Linked DNA regions of Variovorax paradoxus. The protein of the gene in region 2 binds, or shares a complex with, the protein of the main gene of each other region. Links are inferred from orthologs where the notes say so. Each region holds a gene or a part of one and is shown on either strand. Other genes may lie near its edges.

Region 1 (10,511 bases), 2.9 Mb from region 2 along the record:
AAACCGGTGGGGCCGACGTGCCGGGGTCGGCGGTGCCGCCGCCGGCGGCCGGGAAGCCGGTCCAGGTCGGGGCGCTGCTGCCGCTGCCGCCGCCGCAGCTGCCCAAGAGCAGCGCGGCAAGGCTCATCGCGACGGGCCACAGCAAGCGTCGCTTGGCGGGCGCACAGGTCTTCATCTCTTGTCTCCAGCATCGGGGCGAAGGCGCGACTCTATGCAAACGCGGCGCGGATATCTGTCAGATAAACGGGCGCCGCTTATCGGGGAAATACGGATGCCGCAGCGGGTTTGCCCGTCTCCACGCGCGTGCGCGAGCACCACATAATTCCGGCGTTGGTTGCAGCCCTGCGCGAAGACGCCATCGGACGGGCAGAAGAAAAGAGATGAGACAAACACCCAACGACGCGCCTTTCGACATGCAGTCCGTCCCGTTCCGCGGCATCGTGGAACAGTCGGTAGCGGGCATCTACATCCTGCAGGACGAGCACTTCCAGTACACCAACGCCACCTTCGCGGGCATGGCGGGCTACTCCAACGACGAGGCGCTGGGCAAGCCGCTGCGCGAGTGCGTGCCGGGCTACTACGTCGGCGAGGTGATGGAGCGCTACAAGCGCCGCATCTCGGGCGAAGTGAAGAGCATGCATTTCGTCACCCACGGCCTGCACCGCGACGGCAACGTGGTCCACATCGACGTGCACGGCCAGGCGATGCAGTTCCGCGGGCGCCCCGCCGTGGTGGGCGTGGGCGTGAACGTGACGGAGCAGATACAGCGCGACGCCGAACTGCTGGAGTCGCGCCACGAATACCGCGAGCTGGCGTCGCGCCTGAACACCATGCGCGAACAGCAGCGCGCTGAGTACGCGCGCGAGGTGCACGACGTGCTGGGCGGGCTGCTCACATCGATGAAGCTCGACGTGGGGCGCATCGCGCGGCGCTCGCGCTCCACCGCCATACGCGGCATCGCGGCCGACCTCAACGCGCTGCTGGTGGAAGCCATCGACAACGTGCGCGAGCTTTCGGAGTCGATGCATCCGCAGGCGCTCGACCACCTGGGCCTGGGCGCCGCCATCGCGGGCCACCTGAAGCGCTTTCGCGAACGCTCCGAGCTGCGCGTGAGCATGCAGCCGCAGGAGTTCGACATCGACCTGCCGCGCTGGCGCTCGATCGCTGTGTTCCGCATCTTCCAGGAGGCGCTGACCAATGTCGCGCGGCATGCGCGCGCCAGTGCGGTGACGGTGCGCTTCCGGCGCACCGAAAAAACCTTCTGGCTGGAGATCGAGGACGACGGCATCGGCTTCGATGCCGGCGACGCCGGCATGCAGGCCCTGCGCCAGTCGCTCGGGCTGATCTCGATGCGCGAGCGCGCCTACGAGCTGGGCGGCAGCCTGGCCATCGACTCGGCGCCGCGCTTCGGCACGCGGGTGACGCTGCAGGCCCCCATCGTGGCGAGCCCGCTGGTGCGCGCATGACCAGCCTGCTCATCATCGACGACCACGCCATGTTCCGCTCCGGCCTGCGCAAGGTGCTGCAGGACGCGCCGGAGATCACCGGCATCGCCGAGGCCGGCGACTGGCGCGGCGGCATGGCCTGCCTGGAGGCGCAGCCCGTCGACGTGCTGCTGCTGGACATCAACATGCCTGAATGCAGCGGGCTCGACCTGATCGGGCCGATTCGCGAGCGTTTTCCGGCGCTGCGCATCATCATGCTGAGCATGTATTCCGAACCGCAGTACGCGGTGCGCGCCTTGCGCAACGGCGCGCACGGCTACGTGGCCAAGGACATGGAGGCGGTCGACCTGATCGCGGCCATCCGAATCGTGAGCCGCGGGCGACAGTTCGTGGCGCCGTCGATCACGCGGGCGCTGATGGACAACATGCAGGGGCTGGCGCCAGACCCGCGGCCTCACGAACGCCTGTCTTCGCGCGAGTCGGAGATCCTGCGCATGATCGTGGGCGGCGAGTCGCTCACGGCCATCGCCGAGCGGCTGGCGATCAACGTCAAGACGGTCAGCACCTACCGCCGGCGGCTTCTCGAGAAGATGGGCCTGGGCTCGAACGCGCAGCTGGTGCAGTACGCGGTGCATCACAGGCTGCTGGACTGAGCGCGCGCGTCATCGAAATCTGACAGCGCACGCCCGGGTTTCCGACTTGTGGCGGGGCGGGCGGCTGCCTAGCATCGGCGGGGAGGGCGGCCGACAGGGCCGGACCTGTCAGAAAAACAAACGAGGAGACATCCACATGAGTTCTTGGAAGCAGATCAGCGCCTGCGCGGCCGGCGCCATCGTGATTGCCGCATGCGGCGGCGGCAGCGGCGGCGGGGGCGGCATCGCGTTCATCCCGTCGGCCACGGCGCCGGCGGCCGACCAGCCGCCCGCGGCATCGAAGATTTCGCTGCAGGTGCTGTCGAGCCAGCCCGAGTACGTCTCGGGCGGCGACGCCCGCATCGCGGTCAACGCGCCGCAGGCCGACCAGGGCCAGCTCGAGCTCTGGCTCAACGGCGAGAAGATCAGCCCCGCGCTCGCCGCGAGCGCGACGCGGCTCGAAGGCCTGGTCGCCGGCCTGAAGCTGGGCGCCAACACGCTGGAAGTGCGCCACAAGACCCGCGGCAAGCTCGACGCGCTCACGCTCACCAACTACCCCATCACCGGCCCGATGTTCGCGGGCCCCAAGCAGGAGCCCTTCGTGTGCTCGGTACTCACCGACCTGGGCAAGGAGCCGCTGGTCGACACCGACGACAGCAAGTACTACGCGGTCAAGGACAAGAACGGCAACACCATCGGCTACAGCCGCCACTGCTCGATCGACTCCTACGTGCAGTACTACTACATGCCCGTGGGCGGGACCAGCCACAACCAGTACCTGCCGATGCCGACCGACGGCTCGCGCCCGGGCAACATCGCCAAGACCCGGCTGACCGACGGCCGGGAGGTCGACTTCATCGTGCGCTGGGAACGCGGCACCATCAACCGCTTCATCTACCAGTACGTGATGCTCGCGCCTTTCGGCGAAGACCCGGCCAGGCCCGACACCAGCCTGTGGAACAAGAAGCTGGTCTACCACTTCCAGGGCGGCGTGGGCTTCGGCCACTACCAGGGCGGCCCCGACAAGCGCGCGGGCCTGGTCGACGCCATCGGCAAGGGCTACGCCATCGCCTATTCCACCGGCAACCGCACGGGCGAGCACTACGACATGATCCTCGGCGGCGAGACCGCGCTCATGACCAAGGAAGGCTTCGTCAAGCGCTACGGCGTGCCGAGCTACACCGTGGGCCTCGGGGCGTCCGGCGGGGGCATCCAGCAGTACCTGTACCCGCAGAACCATCCGGGCCTGATCGACGCGGCCATCGCGGTGCAGCCCTACCCCGACATGGTGGGCCAGATTCCGCACGTGGGCGACTGCGAGCTGCTCGAGTACTACATGGACGTGACCGACCGCGCCAACGCCAAGTGGACAGCGAGCATCAAGAACCGCACCTGGCTGGTGGGCTTCAACGCCGAGGAGACGGTCGCCAACCCGTTCTACGGGCTGCAGCCATACCTGCCCAACGTGCGCATGGCCACCGGCTCCACCGAGTGCCGCAAGGCCTGGATGGGCCTGACCGCCGGCGCGATGAACCCGAAATTCGACGCCGACAGCATCATGGCAAAGGGCGCGGCGCGCATGAACATGGCGGCCTTCGGCCCCATTCCGTTCAGTCACTACGACGACGTGCGCAACGTCTACGGCATCGGCGCCGACGGCTACCCCCGTTCCACCTGGGACAACGTGGGCGTGCAGTACGGCCTGCAGTCGATGAAGGACGGCAAGATCTCCACCGCCGAATTCCTCGACCTGAACCTGAAGGTCGGCGGCTGGAAGCGCATGAGCGAGATGGTGGCCGAGGGCTTCCCCTACAACGGCACCGGCAACGCCGAGGTGATGAAGGTGGCCGCCGACGCGAGCTATTTCGACCCATGGGGCAGCCGCAACATGAACCGCTGGAACCCGCTCACGCCCGACGTGCCGGCGCTCCGCACCCACGGCGACCTGGATGCCATCAAGGCGATGCAGCGCTCGGGCCTGGTCTTCACCGGCAAGACCGACATCCCGACCATCGACTGGCATCCGTACCTGGAGCAGCAGCTGAACATGCACAACGTGCACCAGTCCTTCGCGATCCGCAAGCGCATCCGCAACAAGATGGGCAACTCGGACCACCAGGCCATCTGGTTCACCGAGACGCGCAACGCAGCCGTGGAGTTCGATCAGACGCCGATGGCCTTCGAGGTGATCGATGAGTGGATGACGAAGATCCGCGCCAATCCGCAGCGCAGCGTGGCCGACAACCGGCCGGACCGCGCAGTGGACAGCTGCTTCGACAACACCGGCGCGCTGATGGCCAGGGGCGCCGACGTGTGGAGCGGCGTGCTCGACACCAAGCCCAAGGGTGCCTGCACGCAGGCCTTCCCTATGTACGGCACATCGCGCATCGTGGCCGGCGGTCCGATCGAAGGCGGCATCTTCAAGTGCGCGCTGAAGCCGCTGGACAACGCGCTGGCGGACGGTACCTACGGCACATGGAAGCCGAACGCGGCGGAAATCCAGAAGCTGCAGGCCATCTTCCCCGAGGGGGTCTGCGATTTCGCCAGCCCCGGCCAGGGCTCCGCAGGCTGATTCCGCGCTGAAATCCACCCGAAGCCACCCTCCGCGGTGGCTTTTTTTATGGGCGCCACGGCATAAGCGACTGCGCCTTGCGGCATAAGTCTTGCTGGACAATCCCCACACCCATGGGAATCAGCCAATACATCAAGGAAATCGGCCGCGGCGCGCGAGGCGCCAAGCCGCTCACGCGCGAGCAGGCCACCGACCTGTTCGGCCAGGTGCTGGACGGCACCGTCACCGACCTCGAGATCGGCGGCTTCTGCCTGGCCATGCGCATCAAGGGCGAGACGCCCGAGGAAATGGCCGGCTTCCTCGACGCCACGCACGCGCGGCTGCATCGGGTGCCCGCCGGCGAGCGCCCCCTGATCGTGCTGCCGAGCTACAACGGTGCGCGCAAGCTGCCGGTGCTCACGCCGCTGCTGGCGCTGCTGCTGGCGCGCGAAGGGCTGCCGGTGCTGGTGCATGGCAGCGCCAGCGAAACATCGCGCGTGCTTGCGTCCAACGTGCTCTGCGCGCTCGACGTACCGCCCATGACGGCCATCCGCCCCATCGCCAACGGCGAGGCCGCCTTCGCACCCACCGAGCTTCTGAACCCCGCCCTCAAGCGGCTGCTCGACGTGCGCCGCGTGGTCGGCCTGCGCAACCCCGGCCACAGCGTGGTCAAGCTGATGCAGCCGGGCGCCGGCTCCTGCGTGGTGGTGGCCAGCTACACGCACCCCGAATACGCCCGCACCATGGGCGAGACCTTCGAACTCACGGGCATGACCGCCCTGCTCTCGCGCGGCCTCGAAGGCGAGGTGGTGTCCGACCCGCGCCGCACCGCGCAGATCGACGGCTTCGTGCGCGGCGTGCGGACCGAGCTGCAGGCACAGCAGCCAGGCACCGCCTCTGACGTGCCGGGCCTGCCGAAGGAAATCGACGTCGCCACCACGGCCGACTACACGCGCCGCGTGCTGGCCGGCGAGCTTCCCGTGCCCGAGGCCATCGCGGCGCAAGTGCGGCACATCACGCAACTGGCATCCCACGCATGAACAACGACACCCCCTCTTTCCTCATCACCGGCCGCTGCACGCTGGTGGGCGCTGGCCCCGGCGACCCCGAACTGCTGACGCTCAAGGCCGTGAAGGCGATCCAGGCCGCGACGGTGCTGCTGGTCGACGACCTGGTGAACGACGAGATCGTGCAGGCCTATGCCCGCCCCGACGCGCGCATCGTGCACGTGGGCAAGCGCGGCGGCTGCAAGAGCACGCCGCAGGCCTTCATCGAGCGGCTGATGATCACCGCCGTGCGCGAGGGCGAGACGGTGGTGCGCCTCAAAGGCGGCGACCCGTTCATCTTCGGCCGCGGCGGCGAGGAGGTCGAGCACCTGCGCGAAGCCGGCATCGAATGCGCGGTGGTCAACGGCATCACCGCCGGCCTGGCGGCAGTGACCGCGCTGGGCGTGCCGCTCACGCACCGCGACCATGCGCAGGGCGTGGTGTTCGTCACCGGCCATGCCAAGACCGGCGCCGGTGCGACGGAAGACCCGACCGACTGGCGCGCGCTTGCCGCGACGGCCTACAACGCGCGCCTGACGCTGGTGATCTACATGGGCGTCGCGGGCGCGGGCCACATCGAGCGCGAACTGCTGCAGGGCCTGCCGGGCGACACGCCCGTGGCCGTCATCCAGCATGCGAGCCTGCCGCAGCAACGCCACATCGCGACCACGCTGGGCAACCTGCAGAACGGCATCGCCGAAGCGGGGCTGGCCAGCCCCGCGGTGATCGTCGTGGGCGACGTGCTGCGCGGACTCGCGGCGGCTGCCCTGCCGCTCGACGCGGGCAAGTTCGGCACCTGAGCCGAACAGCGCCGACCGGGGTGCCGGCGGCGGCAACGGCGGCGGCTCGAACCGCCGCGTGGCATGGATCGTGCTGGGCCACCGGCAATGAACGCCGTTGCCACGCCCGAGCCCGCCGCCGTCGAGATCGTCGCCCTCACCAAGCGCTACGCCCCCGGCACGCCGGCGGCCGTCGACCGGATCGACTTGCGCATCGCCAGCGGCAGCTACTGCTGCCTGCTGGGGCCCTCGGGTTGCGGCAAGAGCACCACGCTGCGCATGATCGCGGGGCACGAGTCGGTCACCAGCGGCGACATCCTGCTGGACAACCGCAACATCACCGACCTGCCCGCCGCGGCGCGCGGCACGGCGATGATGTTCCAGAGCTTCGCGCTGTTCCCCCACCTCTCGGCCACCGACAACGTGGCCTTCAGCCTCAAGATGAAGGGCGTCGGCAAGGCCGAGCGCCAGCGGCGTGCCAACGACCTGCTCGAGCGCGTCGCCATGGGCCACCTGGCCGCGCGCAAACCCGGTGAACTCTCCGGCGGCCAGCAGCAGCGCGTAGCGCTGGCGCGGGCGCTCATCACCGAGCCGCGGGTGCTGCTGCTCGACGAGCCGCTGTCGGCGCTCGATCCCTTCCTGCGCATCCAGATGCGCGCCGAGCTGCGGCGCTGGCAGAAGGAACTGGGGCTGACCTTCGTGCACGTCACGCACTCGCAGGAAGAAGCGATGGCGCTGGCCGACACCATGGTGGTCATGAACCACGGCGTGATCGAGCAGGTCGGGTCGCCGCACGCGGTCTACAACCATCCGGCGAGCGAGTTCGTGGCGCGCTTCATGGGCGGCCACAACGTGTTCGACACCACGGCCGGCCCGATCGCGGTGCGCTGCGACCGCATGCGGATCGCCGCGGCCTCCGGCGAAGCAGCCGCTGAACCCGACGCGCTGCGCGCCACCGTCACCGATGTCGAGTACCAGGGCACCTACGTGCTGCTTGGCCTGTCGCTCGACGGCGCCGCCCCTGGCCGGCAGAACGTTTCGGTGCTGCTGGGAGAAGCCGTCTTCCTTGCCCGGCCCTATGCGCACGGCGAGGTGGTGCGCCTCTCTTGGGCCGCGGCCGACGCGCGCGTGCTCGGCCCCGGTGCCAGGCCGCCGGGCGAACGGGCGCCGGCACCCTCCGGCGCAGCCGCGCGCGACGACATGGCCGCGCTCGCCATGACTCTCTGAGCAACCCCTTTTCCCTTTCCATCGTTTCTTCCACGGAGACTTCACCATGACCGACCCCATCGACTCGTCCGCCGGCTTCAAGCGTCGCACCCTGCTGCAGGGCACGGCCGGCATCCTGGCCACGGGCATCGCGCCCTTCGTGCATGCGCAGGAAAAAGTCGTGCTGCGCTACCTCGGCACGGCGGTGAACCAGGACAAGGCCATCGCCGAGAAGTTCAAGGCCGACACCGGCATCGAGATCCAGTACGTGGCCGTGACCACCGACGATGTGACCAAGCGCGCGGTGACCGCGCCCAACAGCTTCGACCTGATCGACACCGAGTTCTTCTCGCTCAAGAAGATCGTGCCGACCGGGAACCTCAAGGGCATCGACACCAGGCGCGTGAAGAACGCCGACAAGATCACCTCGCTCTTCACCAAGGGCGAAGTGGCCGGCAAGAAGGTCGGCGACCAGGGCACGGCGCCCGTGAAGGTGATCTACCTCGAGGGCGAGAAGAGCAAGGCCTTCGCCAAGTCGGCCACGCAGTACATGTCGCTGATCCCGACCACCTACAACGCCGACACGCTGGGCATCCGCCCCGACCTGATCAAGCGCCCCATCGGCTCGTGGGCCGAGCTGCTGAACCCCGAGTTCAAGGGCAAGACCGCCATCCTGAACATTCCGTCGATCGGCATCATGGACGCGGCGATGGTGGTGGAAGCCAAGGGCATCCACAAATACGCCGACAAGGGCAACATGACCAAGGCCGAGATCGACCTGACGATCAAGACCCTGATCGAGGCCAAGAAGGCCGGCCAGTTCCGCGCGCTGTGGAAGGACTTCAACGAGTCGGTGAACCTGATGGCCTCGGGCGAGGTGGTGATCCAGTCGATGTGGTCACCGGCGGTGACGGCCGTGCGCAGCAAGGGCATCGACTGCACCTTCCAGCCGCTGAAGGAGGGTTATCGTGCCTGGGCTTCGGGTTTCGGCCTGCCGGCCACGCTGTCGGGCAAGAAGCTCGACGGCGCGTACGAGTTCATCAACTGGTTCCTCGACGGCTGGGCCGGCGCGTACCTCAACCGCCAGGGCTACTACAGCGCCGTGCTCGACACCGCCAAGACCAAGATGGAAGCCTACGAGTGGGCCTACTGGATGGAAGGCAAGCCCGCGGCGCAGGACATCAAGAGCCCGCAGGGAGACGTGATCGCCAAGGCCGGCGCGGTGCGCGACGGCGGCAGCTACGAGCAGCGCATGGGCGGCATCGCCTGCTGGAACGCGGTGATGGACGAGAACGAATACATGGTGAGGAAATGGAACGAGTTCGTCGCGGCCTGACCGTCGACCCGAGTCCGTGAGCGCTCCCGCCACCCGCGCCTCCGTCGCCGCCACGCCCGTCCATGCCGTGAAAGCGTGGTGGCAGGCGGCGCCATTCGCGCTGGTGTTCCTGCTGTTCTTCCTGATTCCGCTGGCGCTGGTCGCGATGGTCAGCCTTTGGAATTTCAACGAATACGAGCTGATCCCGGCCGTCACGCTGCGCAACTACCTGAGCCTGTTCGAGGGCTGTTCGCGTCTCACCGACAACGGCGACCTGTGCGTCACGCTCAACACCTACCTGAGCACTTTCAAGTTCTGCGTGCTGGTGTGGGGCATCACGCTGCTGATCGGTTTTTCGGTCGCTTACTTCCTGGCGTTCCACGTGCGTTCGTCGACCATGCAGACGGTGTTGTTCGTGCTGTGCACGGTGCCGTTCTGGACATCGAACGTGATCCGCATGATTTCGTGGGTGCCGCTGCTGGGGCGCAACGGGCTGGTCAACCAGGCGCTGATGGGCGTGGGCCTGGCGAACCAGCCGGTCGAGTGGCTGCTGTTCTCCGACTTCTCCGTGGTGCTGGCCTTCGTGCACCTGTACACGATGTTCATGATCGTGCCGATCTTCAACAGCATGATGCGCATCGACCGCTCGCTGCTCGAAGCGGCCAGCGACGCGGGGGCATCGGGCTGGCAGACGCTGTGGAACGTGGTGGTGCCGCTGTCGCGCACCGGCATCCTGATCGGCTCGATTTTCGTCATCACCATCGTCATGGGCGACTTCGTGACGATCGGGGTGATGGGTGGCCAGCAGATCGCATCCATCGGCAAGATCATCCAGGTGCAGACCTCGTATCTGCAGTTTCCGCTGGCAGCCGCCAACGCGATGATTCTGCTGGCTGTCGTGCTGATGATCATCTGGGGGCTCACCCGGCTGGTCGACATTCGCAAGGAGCTTTGAGGTGGGGTTTTGTTTTTCAGGGCTCGCTCAATGTGCACAGGGCGCCGGGTGCTCCCCGCAGCGAAAGAAAGTAGGAGCCCGAAGGGCGGGGGACATTCGCGCAGGGGAGTACCCGGTCGCCTGTGCACGCGCCCCGAAGGAGCACCACCAATGAGTCAGCACATACGAGAAAAGCGCGCCCCCGGCTTCTGGCCCTTGGCAACCGTATTCGGGCTGTTCGTGCTGTTCCTCTACGGCCCGATGATCACGATCTTCGTGCTGAGCTTCCAGGGCCCCGAAGGCGGCCTCACGTTTCCGCTGCGCGGTGTCTCGCTGCACTGGTTCCACAAACTGGCCGAAGGCCTCGGCACCGTGGACATCGGCGCCGCCTTCCGCCGCTCGCTCGCGCTCGGCGCCGTCGTCATGGCCTTCACCGTCGTGCTGTCGGTGCTTGCAGGGCTCTCATTCCGCAAGAAACTCGCGGGCAGCAACGCCCTCTTCTTCGTCACCGTAGCCAGCCTCATCATGCCGTCGATCATCATCTCGCTGGGCATCGGACTGCAGTTCCGGCTGATCGACACCGGCATCAAGAGCATGCTGACG
Region 2 (6,113 bases):
CGCTCGCCGCGGTCGTCGAGCAGCACGTCGACGCCCTTGGCGAGCAGCTCTTCATAGAGCGCTTCGGCCGCGACCTTGACCTCGGGGCTGCGGTCCATGCCGATCGGGCAGACCACCACGGTGAACGGCGCCAGCGCGTCGGGCCAGATGATGCCGCGCTCGTCGTGGTTCTGTTCGATGGCGGCGGCGGGCAGGCGCGTGATGCCGATGCCGTAGCAGCCCATCTCGAGGAATTGCGGCTTGCCGCCTTCGTCGAGGTAGGTGGCGTTCATGTCCTTGCTGTACTTGGTGCCGAGCACGAACACGTGGCCCACTTCGATGCCGCGCTCGATGGCCAGCACGCCCTTGCCGTCGGGCGAGGCGTCGCCGGCGACCACGTTGCGGATGTCGGCCACCAGGTCGGGCTCGGGCAGGTCGCGGCCCCAGTTGACGCCGGTCATGTGGAAGTCGACCTCGTTCGCACCGGTGATCCAGTCGGCCAGCACGGCGGCCTCGCGGTCGGCCACCAGCTTGACGGGCTTCTTGAGATTCAGCGGGCCCAGGTAGCCGGGCTTGCAGCCGAAGTGCTCGTCGATTTCAGCGAGGGTCGCAAAGCGGAAGCCCTGGTCCAGGCCGGGCAGCTTGCTGACCTTGATCTCGTTCATGTCGTGGTCGCCGCGCAGCAGCAGCAGCCAGACCTGCGAGCCCTTGGGATTGCCGGCCGCGTCGAGGATGTCGGTGGCCAGCACCAGCGACTTGATGGTGGTGGAAAGCGGCACGCCGAGCAGCTCGGCCACGTCGGCGCAGGTGCTCTTGCCGGGGGTCGGCGTCTTCTCGAGCGCCTTGGCGGCGGCGGGACGCGGGCCGGCCGGCGCGAGCGCCTCGGCCTTTTCCATGTTGGCGGCGTAGTCGCTGTCGGGGCAGTAGACGATGGCGTCTTCGCCGGTGGCGGCGATCACCTGGAATTCTTCGCTCAGGTCGCCGCCGATGGCGCCGCTGTCGGCCGCCACGGCGCGGTAGCGCAGACCGAAGCGGTCGAAGATGTTGCGGTAGGCCTGCGCCATGATCTGGTAGCTGGCCTTGGCCGCGTCGAGGTCGCGGTCGAAGCTGTAGGCGTCCTTCATGATGAATTCGCGCCCGCGCATCAGGCCGAAGCGCGGACGGCGCTCGTCACGGAACTTGGTCTGGATCTGATAGAAATTCTTCGGCAGCTGCTTGTAGCTGCGGATTTCCTGGCGCGCGATGTCAGTCACCACTTCTTCGCTGGTCGGCTGGATCACGAAGTCGCGGTCATGGCGGTCCTTGATGCGCAGCAGCTCGGGGCCCATCTTCTCAAAGCGGCCGGTCTCCTGCCAGAACTCGGCCGGCTGCACCACGGGCATCGTCATCTCGACGGCGCCGGCGCGGTTCATTTCCTCGCGCACGATGGCCTCGACCTTGCGGATCACGCGCAGCCCCATGGGCATGTAGGTGTAGATGCCCGTGCCGAGCTTCTTGATCATGCCGGCGCGCATCATGAGCCGGTGGCTCGCGACCTCTGCGTCAGCGGGCGCTTCCTTGAGGGTGGAGACAAAAAATCGGGAAGCTTTCATCGGGATCGCGGTGATGGAAACGGGAATGGAAGTGGGGAACTGCTCCCCCGGAGAGACCCTGAGAGCCTGCATCGCAGCTTGCCGAGGGCAACCCGGCATGCATAATCGACTCAGTTCAAAAATTGGGGTTTGATTATGCTCGACCGGGACGGCTTCAGGCCCAACGTCGGCATCATCCTGCTCAACCAGAGAAACCAGGTTTTCTGGGGCAAGCGCATACGCACGCATTCCTGGCAGTTTCCGCAAGGCGGCATAGACCGCGGCGAAAGTCCCGAGCAAGCCATGTTCCGGGAACTGCATGAGGAAGTGGGGCTCCATCCGGAGCATGTGCGCATCGTGGCCCGTACCCGCGACTGGTTGCGCTACGAGGTGCCGGATCGGTTCATCCGCCGTGACGCACGGGGCCACTACAAGGGCCAGAAACAAATCTGGTATTTGCTGCAACTCGTCGGCCACGATTGGGATCTCAACCTGCGTGCAACCGACCATCCCGAATTCGACGCCTGGCGCTGGCATGACTACTGGGTGCCGCTCGACGTCGTCGTCGAGTTCAAGCGCGGCGTCTACGAGATGGCGCTCACCGAGCTTGCTCGCTACCTGCCACGGCAGGATTTCCGCAACCGCTTCCTGCGCAGCAACGTGCGCGCCCGAGAATTCGAGCGCCATTCGCTGGACGCCGGCGCGCCGCCCGGACTGGACCTGCCGCCGGGCGGCAGCTTCGATCCGCATCCAGACATTCCTTCAGTGAGCGATGAACCTTCTGCCAACCACAACGCGCCCTTCCTTCCGACGCAACGCTGAACGCGCGCTCCTGCTCGCCTGCTTCGGCATCCTTGCCGGATGCGCCTCGGGCAACCACGATACCGACAACGCCGACTGGGCCCAGGCCGGCATGCCGCCGCCGCCCAAGCGCTCCGAGACAGACAGGGAGTGGGCCGAAACCGCCGTTCCGCCGCCCCCGGCGTTCAGCGAAAGCCGCTTGCTGCAAATCTCGATGCCGCCGTACATGAGCCTGCAGTTCGGCATCGACCCGAACACGATCGCCATCACCGGCGACGGCATCGTGCGCTACGTGGTGGTGGCGCACAACCGTTCCGGCGGCGCCGTCAACGCCTTCTACGAAGGCGTGCGCTGCTCGACCTCGGAGATGAAAAGCTACGCCCGCTACAACGAAGGCCGCTGGCACGAGAACGAAAAGCCCGAATGGAAGCGGTTCTACGACCTGAACTCCAGCTACACCAAGGCACTGGCCGGCCAGGCGCTGTGCCGGGGTAATGCGCCGCGCGCATCGGTCGGGGAAATGGTCCAGAACATCCGGAATCCGGTCCGGGAAGTGCAATAAGCAAAAACAAACGGGGCCCTGGGCCCCGTTTCAGTTTTCTGCCTCAGCTGGGCATCAGCACCATGTTGTCGCGGTGGACCATTTCAGGTTCCGCCACGTAGCCCAGCAGGCGCTCGAATTCGGACGAGGGCTTGCGGCAGAGCAAGCGCGCCTCCACGCTCGAATAGTTGGCCAGGCCCCGGGCCAGTTCGACGCCCTCGGCATCGCGCACTGCGATCACGTCGCCTCGCGAGAACTCGCCCGATACGGCCGTCATGCCGATCGGCAGCAGGCTCTTGCCCTCGGCCCTCACCTTGGCCGCCGCGCCGGCGTCGACGACGACAGCGCCGCGCAGCTGCAGGTGGTCAGCCATCCAGCGCTTGCGGGCCTGGTGTTTGGCGGTCTGCGCCACCAGCAGCGTCCCGATGGATTCGCCCTTCGCCAGGCGCAGCAGCGCATCGGCTTCTCGCCCCCAGGCAATGACGGTGGAAGCGCCTGAACCCGCGGCACGCTTGGCCGCAAGGATCTTGGTGATCATGCCGCCCTTGCCGATGCTCGACCCCGCGCCGCCGGCCATGGCCTCGAGGGCCGGATCGCCCGCCGCGGCCTCGTGCACGAACTTCGCTTCCAGATCTTTGCGCGGGTCGGCCGTGTAGAGGCCCTTCTGGTCCGTGAGGATGACCAGCGCATCGGCCTCGACGAGGTTGGCCACGAGCGCGCCGAGCGTGTCGTTGTCGCCGAACTTGATTTCGTCGTTGACGACGGTGTCGTTCTCGTTGATGACCGGGACGACGCCCAGCCGCAGCAGCGTGACGAGGGTCGAGCGCGCATTGAGATAGCGCTCGCGGTCGGCCAAGTCGGCATGCGTCAGCAGGACCTGGGCGCTCCCGATCTGGTTCTCGCGCAGCTTGGTCTCGTACATCTGGGCCAGGCCCATCTGGCCGACTGCCGCCGCCGCCTGCAGTTCATGAATCTCGTGCGGACGGGTGCGCCAGCCGAGCCGCTTCATGCCTTCGGCAATGGCGCCGCTCGACACCATCACGACCTCGCGGCCGTCGCGCACGAGTTCCGCCAGCTGACGGCACCATTCGCCGATGGCGGCTTCGTCGAGACCGCGCCCCTCGTTGGTCACGAGGCTGGAGCCCACCTTGACGACGATACGGCGGGCGTCCCGCAAGGCGGTGGATCCAGAATTCGAAGTCATTTCGGCTGTAGCGGTCTTGAATGCTGCGTTGATTGCTATCTGATTTGTAGCATCTTTCGATGCTGTGCCGCCGGTCAGTCGCCTTCGGGCGGCAGCGGAATGAAGCGCGGATCGATCTCGACCGGCTCATGCTCGGCCACCTGCTGCGCCTTGACCTGCTGATAGATGGCTTGCACCAGATGCTCGCAGCCTTCACGCGTGAGCGCCGAAATCTCGAACACCGGGCCCTTGAAGCGCAGGCGCTTGACGAAGTCCTTGACGCGCGCGGCGCGTTCGTCGGCGGGCACCATGTCGAGCTTGTTCAGCACGAGCCAGCGCGGCTTTTCGTAGAGCGCGGCGTCGTATTTCTTCAGTTCGCCGACGATGGCCTTGGCTTGCGCCACCGGATCGATGCTGTCGTCGAACGGCGCCATGTCGACCACATGCAACAACAGGCGGGTGCGCTGCAGGTGACGCAGGAAGAGATGGCCAAGGCCGGCGCCTTCGGAAGCGCCTTCGATCAGGCCAGGCAGGTCGGCCACGACGAAGCTTTGCTCCGGGCCGACGCGCACGACGCCGAGGTTCGGGTGCAGCGTGGTGAAGGGGTAATCCGCAATGCGCGGGCGGGCATTGGAGATGGCGCTGATCAGCGTCGACTTGCCGGCATTCGGCATGCCGAGCAGGCCCACGTCGGCCAGCACCTTGAGTTCGAGCTTGAGGCTGCGCTTCTCGCCGGGCCAGCCGGGTGTCTTCTGGCGCGGGGCGCGATTGATGGCGCTCTTGAAGCGCATGTTGCCGAAGCCGCCGTCGCCGCCCTTGGCGATGGTGATGACTTCGCCTTCCGCCAGAAGCTCGAACAGCACCTCGCCGGTTTCGGCGTCGGAGATGATCGTGCCGACCGGCATCTTGAGCGTGATGTCGTCGCCAGCGGCACCGAACATGTCGGAGCCCATGCCGTGCTCTCCGCGCTTTGCTTCGTGGCGGCGCGAGTAGCGGAAATCGACGAGCGTGTTCAGATTCGAGTCGGCCACCGCGAAGACGTGGCCGCCTCGGCCGCCGTCGCCGCCGTTGGGGCCGCCGAACTCTTTGTATTTCTCATGACGGAACGACACGCAGCCGTTGCCGCCATCGCCCGCGGCGATGTCGATGAAGGCTTCGTCGACGAACTTCATGGGATGTCCAGTTTACAAATGAAGAAGCCCCGGCAATGCGGGGCCTCGGGCTGATCGAAGTGACTCGAGGCTTACGCCGCGGGCGTCACGTTGACCGTGTGCTTGTTCAGTGCACCCTTTTGACCGAACGACACGTGGCCGTCGACCAGGGCGAAGAGCGTGTGGTCCTTGCCCACGCCGACGTTCACGCCGGGGTGGAACTGGGTGCCGCGCTGGCGCACGATGATCGAGCCTGCGCTGATCAGTTCGCCGCCGAAAGCCTTCACGCCGAGCATCTTGGGCTTGGAATCGCGCCCGTTTCGCGTTGAGCCGCCGCCTTTTTTCTGTGCCATGGAATCTTCTCCTTAGCCGGCGATCGCGCCGATTTGCAGTTCGGTGAACTGCTGGCGATGGCCTTGACGTTTCTGATAGTGCTTGCGACGGCGCATCTTGAAGATGCGAACCTTGTCGTGCTTGCCGTGCGACAGTACCGTGACTGTCACCGTTGCGCCGGACACCAGGGGCGTGCCAACCTTGATTTCAGCGCCGTTGCCGACGGCCAGAACCTGGTCGATCACGATTTCCTGGCCTACGTCCGCAGCAATCTGTTCTACTTTAATTTTTTCGCCGGAAGCAACGCGATACTGCTTGCCGCCGGTTTTTATGACCGCGTACATGTAAACCTCTTAGAAATTGAGTCCCCGCGGCGAATTCCGCAGAGCCCAAGATTATAGCGCGGTTTGTGTTCGCTAACCACCCCCAGCCCCCGCCACCCCTTGCGGAAGGTAACGGCTCCCTATAATTTGCGCGTCCCGGCCCATCGGCCGCCCTTACTTTCAGCAGCGCCCCGCGCCCCCGCTTTGCCAGTTCCAGCCGCCGACACCTCC

What was found.
Region 1: the proteins of cgtA (region 2) and ybiB are in contact, whole or in part, in a crystal structure (PDB 8BFT), measured with the Escherichia coli proteins. The link is inferred for Variovorax paradoxus from one-to-one orthologs.

Annotation. Positions count from the first base shown.
Region 1 is NZ_CP091716.1:2,973,042-2,983,552, reverse strand. The notes cover bases 3,813-6,715. They hold ybiB (DNA-binding protein YbiB), read left to right. Parts: upstream 3,813-4,762; coding sequence 4,763-5,668; downstream 5,669-6,715. Other genes in these bases: L3V85_RS13820 (ABC transporter ATP-binding protein), read left to right, coding at 6,562-6,715; cobA (uroporphyrinogen-III C-methyltransferase), read left to right, coding at 5,665-6,474; L3V85_RS13835 (DUF6351 family protein), read left to right, coding at 3,813-4,649. Also shown: L3V85_RS13850 (DUF6351 family protein), read right to left, coding at 1-175; L3V85_RS13845 (PAS domain-containing sensor histidine kinase), read left to right, coding at 381-1,466; L3V85_RS13840 (response regulator), read left to right, coding at 1,463-2,098; more of L3V85_RS13835, read left to right, coding at 2,235-3,812; more of L3V85_RS13820, read left to right, coding at 6,716-7,680; L3V85_RS13815 (ABC transporter substrate-binding protein), read left to right, coding at 7,727-8,995; L3V85_RS13810 (ABC transporter permease), read left to right, coding at 9,012-9,929; L3V85_RS13805 (ABC transporter permease), read left to right, coding at 10,080-10,511.
Region 2 is NZ_CP091716.1:5,856,089-5,862,201, forward strand. The notes cover bases 3,210-6,113. They hold cgtA (Obg family GTPase CgtA), read right to left. Parts: upstream 5,248-6,113; coding sequence 4,171-5,247; downstream 3,210-4,170. Other genes in these bases: proB (glutamate 5-kinase), read right to left, coding at 3,210-4,096; rpmA (50S ribosomal protein L27), read right to left, coding at 5,319-5,579; rplU (50S ribosomal protein L21), read right to left, coding at 5,592-5,903; L3V85_RS27270 (polyprenyl synthetase family protein), read left to right, coding at 6,087-6,113. Outside these bases: L3V85_RS27235 (proline--tRNA ligase), read right to left, coding at 1-1,571; L3V85_RS27240 (RNA pyrophosphohydrolase), read left to right, coding at 1,707-2,372; L3V85_RS27245 (CNP1-like family protein), read left to right, coding at 2,323-2,913; more of proB, read right to left, coding at 2,957-3,209. UniProt on the Escherichia coli protein: An essential GTPase which binds GTP, GDP and possibly (p)ppGpp with moderate affinity, with high nucleotide exchange rates and a fairly low GTP hydrolysis rate.